One region of the Delftia sp. WSY_16 genome, then DNA from elsewhere that is predicted to be linked to it. Evidence: riboswitches for the same ligand, from Rfam matches in the RefSeq annotation. Region 1 holds a riboswitch; the other holds the start of a gene.

Region 1 (3,072 bases):
TCTTCCGTGTCGTACCACATGGGACCGCGCAGCAGCGTGGACAGCTGCAGGCTCCAGTCGCCCTGCAGGCGCCCGCTGCCGCGCCCGTAGCGCACGCCGGCCGAGGCCTCGTAGCGGTACATGCGCTGCACCTTGTCGGTATTGGCCGACGCTGGCGATCCCTTGTCCCGCATGCTGAAGTGGTAGTAGCCGCCAGCCCAGGCCTTGAGCTGGTGGCCCGTCAGGTTCAGCGCCCGCGCCAGGTCCATGTCGGCCTGCATTTCCAGGCCGCGCGCCACGATGTCGGCCGCGTTGTTGGCGTAGTCCGAGGTATTGGTCGTGGCCCCGCGCGAGACGGTGATGATGCGGTCGCTGATGGTGTTCTGGAACAGGGCCGCATCCACGCGCCAGCCGGGCTGCTGCAGCGCGGCGCCGACCTCGATCTGGCGGCTGGTCTCGGGCTTGAGGTTGGGGTTGCCGAAGGTGCGGCCACCGCCGACGGCCGTGAAGTCCGAGGCCAGCTCCGTGGCCGTGGGCGCGCGAAAGCCCGTGGAGGCCGCAGCGCGCAGCGTAAGCCGGTCCGTGGCCTTCCAGGTGGCGCCGGCCGACCAGGTGTGGTTGTCGTAGTCGCGCGTGCTGGCCTGGGCCAGGGCCAGGTTGGGCGTCTCGTCGAAGCGTGTCGTGCCCCAGGTCTTGCGCAGGCCGGCGCGCAGCGTGAGGCGGTCGTCGAACAGGGTCTGCGCGTCCTCGACGTACAGCGCGTGCACCTGCTCGGTCTGGTTGTTGTCGTAGGGCGCAACCTGGCCCGCCGGGCCGCCCGGCATGGCCACGCGCAGGCGGTCGGAGCGCAGCTTGCTGCGCTCCCAGTCAAAGCCCATCAGCAGGTCATTGGTCTGGCTGACACGCAGGCGCGGCTGAAAGCGCAGGCCCGTGGCGTCCAGCTGGCGGTGGTTGTAGTCGCGCGCCGTGCCGGGCACGGCGCTGTTGCCCGAGCGGATCACGGGCGAGGCCCAGTTGAACTCATCGGTATCGACCAGGCTGTAGAGGTGGGTCGTCCAGCTCAGGCGCTGGCCGGGCAGCGCGCCCTCGTAGGTCAGGTCCAGCGAGCGGTTGCTGCGGTTGTCGCGGCTGTAGATGTTGGCGCCCGATCCGCGAAAGCCCGCGTTGTAGATGCCGTCCGTGCGCAGCTGCAGCTCCACGCGGTGCAGCTCGTGCAGCTGCCAGCCCAGGGCGCCACTGGCGCCGCGCCGCTTCCAGCCCGTGTTCTCCATGCGCGTGCCGCCGTCGCCCGACTCGTAGTCGCCGCGCCCGCCTGCGCTCACGCCGAAGTACCAGTCGAAGCGGTCATTGGCGCCGGCCGTCTGCGCATCGGTACGCCACAGGTCCCATGAACCGGCCTGGACCTGGGCGCGCGTGCCGGGTGCGGTCGCTCCCGTCTTCATGATGATGTTGACCACCCCGCCCATGGCCTGGCTGCCGTAGATCACCGAGGACGGGCCGCGCACGATCTCGATGCGCTCCACATCCGAGGGGCTGAGCTTGGACAGGTTGGCCGTGCCCGCGCGCCGGCCGTTGACCAGCACCAGCACCTGGCTGCGGAAGTCGCGCCCCTGGCCGTCGGTGGAGGCGCCGCGCAGGTTCATCGAGGTCTGGGCCGCCGTCCATTCGCTGAGAAAGCCCACGGCGTTCTCGGCCAGCAGGTCGGTGACCGAGCGCGCGCTGGAGCGCTCTATGGCCTCGCGGTCGATGGTCTGCGTGGTGCCCGCGATGCGGCTGCGCGCCTCGGGCCGCGCCGTGGCGGTCACGAAGACGGCGTCCAGCGCATCGTCGGCGGATGCACCGGCTTTACCGGCCGCCGGTTCCTGTGCGGCGCCGGCCGCCGCGGCGCAGCAGGCCAGCACGGCCGCAGCGGTGGCCGGGCGCAGGAAGGGAGGAAGGGGAAAGGGGCCGGAACAATCGGCGGCCAAAGAAGCGAAGCGCATGCGTTGAATCCAACTGCCCCAGTCACCCGTGGGGCCTATCGTCTGAACCACGCCGCACGGCGCGCACGCCGGAGCCGGCCACGCCAGCGCAGGCTGGGGCCGGACCGGACAGGCGCACTCCCGCGGCGTCCGAAAGCAATGCAGAAGGCCGGTATCCGGGCTTGCGGAACGCTGCGGCGCGCATCGTGGGCGCGCTGCAGCAGGCATCCCCGCCTTCCCATGTCCGTCCAGACACAGTGGCTTGCGGCGCGCAACCGGTGGGTGGCGCGCCAGCGTGGGGAGTTGTATTCCGCTGACCGTTGCGGGGGCAGCGCAGGCATTGCGAGCGGCCACCTCGATGGCATCGCGCACCTGCTTCCCGTTGAACCCCTGGCCGGCAAGCGGCATGGGGCACCTTCAGCAACAGCGCACCGCCACGGCCCAGGGGCTGCGGCGGTGCGCCAGCGGCGGATTATCGCTGATGCGGTCTAGGCCCAGAAGCCCGACACGCGGGCCAGCGCACGCAGCGCGCGGCGGCTGCTGCGCGCGCTGGTGGCCAGGCGGGCCTGCAGGTAGCCGGCGGCAAACCAGGCGCGCGGATCCGTGCCGGCCTCGTCACGAAAAAGCGCGGCCGCCACGGCCATGTCGTTGTGCAGGCCCAGCGCGTCCTGGGCGGGCACCAGCGCCTCGGCAAAGCGCCGGCCCTTTTTGCCGGGCCACATTCCGGGCGCGAATTCCCGCGCAAAGTCCGCCAGGTAGCGCAGGCGCTTGAGCCGCTTGCGCACGCGGTGCTGCTGCGCCAGCGGCAGGCGGTCGAACTGCCGGCCGTCGCGCAGCACCTGGCGGTGCAGGCGCGCCAGCCGCCGTGCCAGGTACTTGCGCGTGCCTGCGGCGGACAGGCTGACCAGGCCGGGCTGCCGCTTGCCTGCAGGCGCCTGCGCCAGCGCATGGATCTCGGCCAGCGTTTGCAGGAACTGCGGCTCGCGGACCGCAGCGGCCGCGTCCGCGTCGGCCTGCCCGGCATCCGGCACGGCCCAATCGCACAAGGGCGCATCGGCGTCCTGCAGCAGCGGCCGCACCACGTCGGCCAGGGTGCCGGCATCGCGCAGCGTGCCCAGGCGCGCAAAGGCCA
Region 2 (3,072 bases), on a different contig from region 1:
AGGCGTATTGGGTGTCCAGCTTGTCCTCGCGGCGCTCCAGGTCGATGTTGAAACGGTGCTGGCCCAGCGTGAACAGGTTCTGCAGCAGGTAGTTGGTGGAGCGGCCCTTGGCGCTTTCGGGCGACTGGGTGTGGCGGTCGCTTTGGCTGTCGGTATGGGAGATCTGGACCACGCTTTTGTATATGGCGTTCCAGCCGGCCTGCCAGCGCAGGCTGCCGGTGGTGTTCTTGACCACGTCGTAGTCGTCGAACGGCGGCGGGCTCTGGTCGTAGTGGGTGCGCAGGCGGCTGTGCAGCAGGCTGGCATCGATCTGGTGGATGCCCGTTTTGTAGCCCGCGTTCAGGCCCAGTGAGGTGTTGCTGTAGCCATCCTTGTCCGGGTTGGGCGAGAAGGTGTTGCCGGGGTAGACGTCGAAGCCGTCACTGCGTTCGTCAGCCAGGTTCAGCCCGTAGGTGAAGCCGTTGGCACCGCCCTGAAATCCCGTGGCCAGCTTGCTGGTGCCCTGGTTGCCTATGCCGGCCTCGGCATAGGCGCGGGTCTGGCCGTCCGCCCGCTTGGTGAAGATCTGGATCACGCCGCCCATGGCGTCTGAGCCATAGATGGCTGCGGCCGGGCCGCGCAGCACTTCGATGCGCTCGATCTGCGCCAGCGGCAGGGTGGACCAGACCGCGCCACCCTGCAGCTCCTGCGAGCTGTAGCGCACGCCGTCGATGAACACGGCAGTGTGCTGGTTGCTGGTGCCGCGCAGGTAGACCGAGGTGACCTGGCCCGGCCCGCCGTTGCGGTTGATCTGCACGCCCGGCACCTGCACCAGCAGGTCGGCCACGCCCGTGGCGCCGCTGCGGGCAATGGTCTCGGCGTCGATCACGGTCATGTCGGCCGTGACGGTGCGCAGGGGCTGTTCGCTGCGCGAGGCGGTGACGACCACGGTATCGAGCTGGGAGGTCTGTGCGCGCTGTGCCTGTTGTGCCTGTTGTGCCTGTGCATGGGCCTGGCAGGCCAGCAGCGAGGCCGCAGCCAGGGCGGACAACGTGCGCAGTACGGGGAACGCCGAGGGCGAGCGAAGGGCGGCGCCAGGGGCGCGCGCGAGGGCGAGGGTGTGCATGGATGCGAGCCAGTTGCGCGCCAGCGACCCCGCCGGCACGGAAACCACAAAGACCGGCTGCGCTGCATGCGCGGCCGGCCGCCTGTTGGCCGGTATCCAGACTGGTGACGCACTCGCCAAGGCCTTCCCGGGCTGTACGCCCAGTGGCACGGGTTTGGCGGGGGCCGGTGCCATGCACGCGGCGTTTCACTCACTGTTGCGGGGGCAGTACATGCGGGCGGCTTTATCTGGCCGCCCCATGTTTCCCGTTTAACCGCAGCCCCTGGGGCTGCTGGCACCAACGGCGGCGATTGTACGGCGGGGCGTTCAGTGCCGATGTAAAGCTTGCTTGACATGCCCGCGGGTGGCATCGCACAATGTCAAGCATCCTTTACACATTGCGAGAGACTTCCATGAATCAAACAACGGTCACCAACCGCCGCTACCAGAAGGAGCTGGGATTTGCGCTGCTGCTCTACATGGCGCTGCTTGTGGGGGCGCTTTTGCTCAGCGCCGACATGCGGGCCGGGGCCCTGCGCACGGCCCTGCTGCTCAGCCCCATGCTGGCATTTGCGCTGGCCGTGCGGGCCATCGTGCGCCTGGTGCGCGATACCGACGAGTTCCTGCGCAAGTCCATGCTGGAGCAGTTGGCGATTGCGGCGGCGGGTACGGCGGGCCTCACCTTCACCTACGGATTCCTGGAAATGGCAGGTTTTCCCAAGCTCAGCATGTTCATGGTGTGGCCCTTGATGGGTGCGCTCTGGGTGGCGGCTTCGGTGGCCCACTGGCTGCGCAGCCGATGAGCTGTTCCGCCAAAGTGCCCCGCCCATGAAAAACATCATCCGTGAACTGCGCGCCGAGCGCGGCTGGAGCCAGGCTGCGCTGGCGGACCTGCTGGGCGTGTCGCGCCAGACCGTGAACGCGATCGAGACGGGCCGCTACGACCCCAGCCTGCCGCTGGCATTCGCCATTGCCCGGGTGTTCGAGACCCGGATCGAGGCGATCTTCCAGGAGGGTTGAGCGCAGCGCTCAGGCCACGATCATGACCAGCAGCACCAGGCCCAGCAGGGCCAGGTAGGCCTTGGCATGCAGGGCATCGGGAATGCGGCCGATCAGCGGTGCCGCCAGCCTGATGCCGGTCCACGATCCGACCGTCAGCAGCGCAAAGGCCTGCAGGTCCACATAGCCCACATGCCAGGGGCCCAGCCCCGCGCCCTGCGATGCCAGCATGTAGGCGGCGGTGCCCGCCACGGCCATGGGCAGGGACAGCGGGCTGGCCATGGCCGTGGCGGCCGCCATGCTGGCGCCGCGCCGGCGCATCAGCGGTACGGTCATCACGCTGCCGCCCACGCCCAGGAAGGCTGCAATCGCGCCAATCGCCAAGCCTGCGATGGCGGCGGGCCTGCGGCCCATGGGCTGCAATTGGGCGGCGGTGCCGTGCACGAAGCCCGGGCGCAGCAGCGCGTCGGCGATGGTCAGGGCCAGGTAGGCGATGAAGGCCCAGCGCACCCATTCCCCGCTGATCCAGGTGGCGGCCGCCGCGCCTGCCACGGCGCCGGCCGCGATGAAGCCGGCCAGCGGCCGCACCTGATCCCAGGGCAGGGCGCCCGCGCGGTGCTGGCGCAGCGTGGCCATGGAGGCGCCAAAAATCATCACGCAGGTGGAGGTGGCCACGGCAATGTGCATGGCAGCCTGGCCAACGGCGGAGTCCGCGCCGTGGATGGAGGTCAGCAGCGCATAAAGCAGCGGAACGGCCACGAAGCCGCCGCCAAAGCCGAAGAGCACGGTGGTCACGCCGGCAAGCACACCGAAAGCCAGCAGCAGAAGAGGGAACACAGACAGTCCTTTGGAAAAAACGAGCAAGGACTGAACCTTAGGATGCCGCGGTTTGGCCTGCTTTCGCGGATGGGTCAATAATCCTTGAATTCCTGCCAAAGCCTGTTGGCTGTTTTCCGGACATCCTCATGCTCAACATCCCGCTGCACTCC

The links. Region 1 has a riboswitch for cobalamin ahead of ACF8O7_RS15920 (TonB-dependent receptor). Riboswitches for the same ligand answer to the same signal wherever they lie in the genome.
Region 2: linked by a shared signal. The riboswitch ahead of ACF8O7_RS21700 (TonB-dependent receptor domain-containing protein) and the one ahead of ACF8O7_RS15920 (TonB-dependent receptor) in region 1 are both predicted to bind cobalamin.

Annotation. Positions count from the first base shown of each region.
Region 1 covers NZ_JBICKS010000030.1:110,510-113,581, forward strand. Annotated here, with positions in the region: gene ACF8O7_RS15920 (TonB-dependent receptor) at 1-1,961, opposite strand, end outside; cobalamin riboswitch at 2,090-2,374, opposite strand; gene ACF8O7_RS15925 (CHAD domain-containing protein) at 2,429-3,072, opposite strand, start outside.
Region 2 covers NZ_JBICKS010000040.1:441,182-444,253, forward strand. Annotated here, with positions in the region: gene ACF8O7_RS21700 (TonB-dependent receptor domain-containing protein) at 1-1,105, opposite strand, end outside; cobalamin riboswitch at 1,175-1,402, opposite strand; gene ACF8O7_RS21705 (hypothetical protein) at 1,498-1,887, shown strand; gene ACF8O7_RS21710 (helix-turn-helix transcriptional regulator) at 1,913-2,104, shown strand; gene ACF8O7_RS21715 (sulfite exporter TauE/SafE family protein) at 2,114-2,920, opposite strand; gene ACF8O7_RS21720 (helix-turn-helix domain-containing protein) at 3,049-3,072, shown strand, end outside.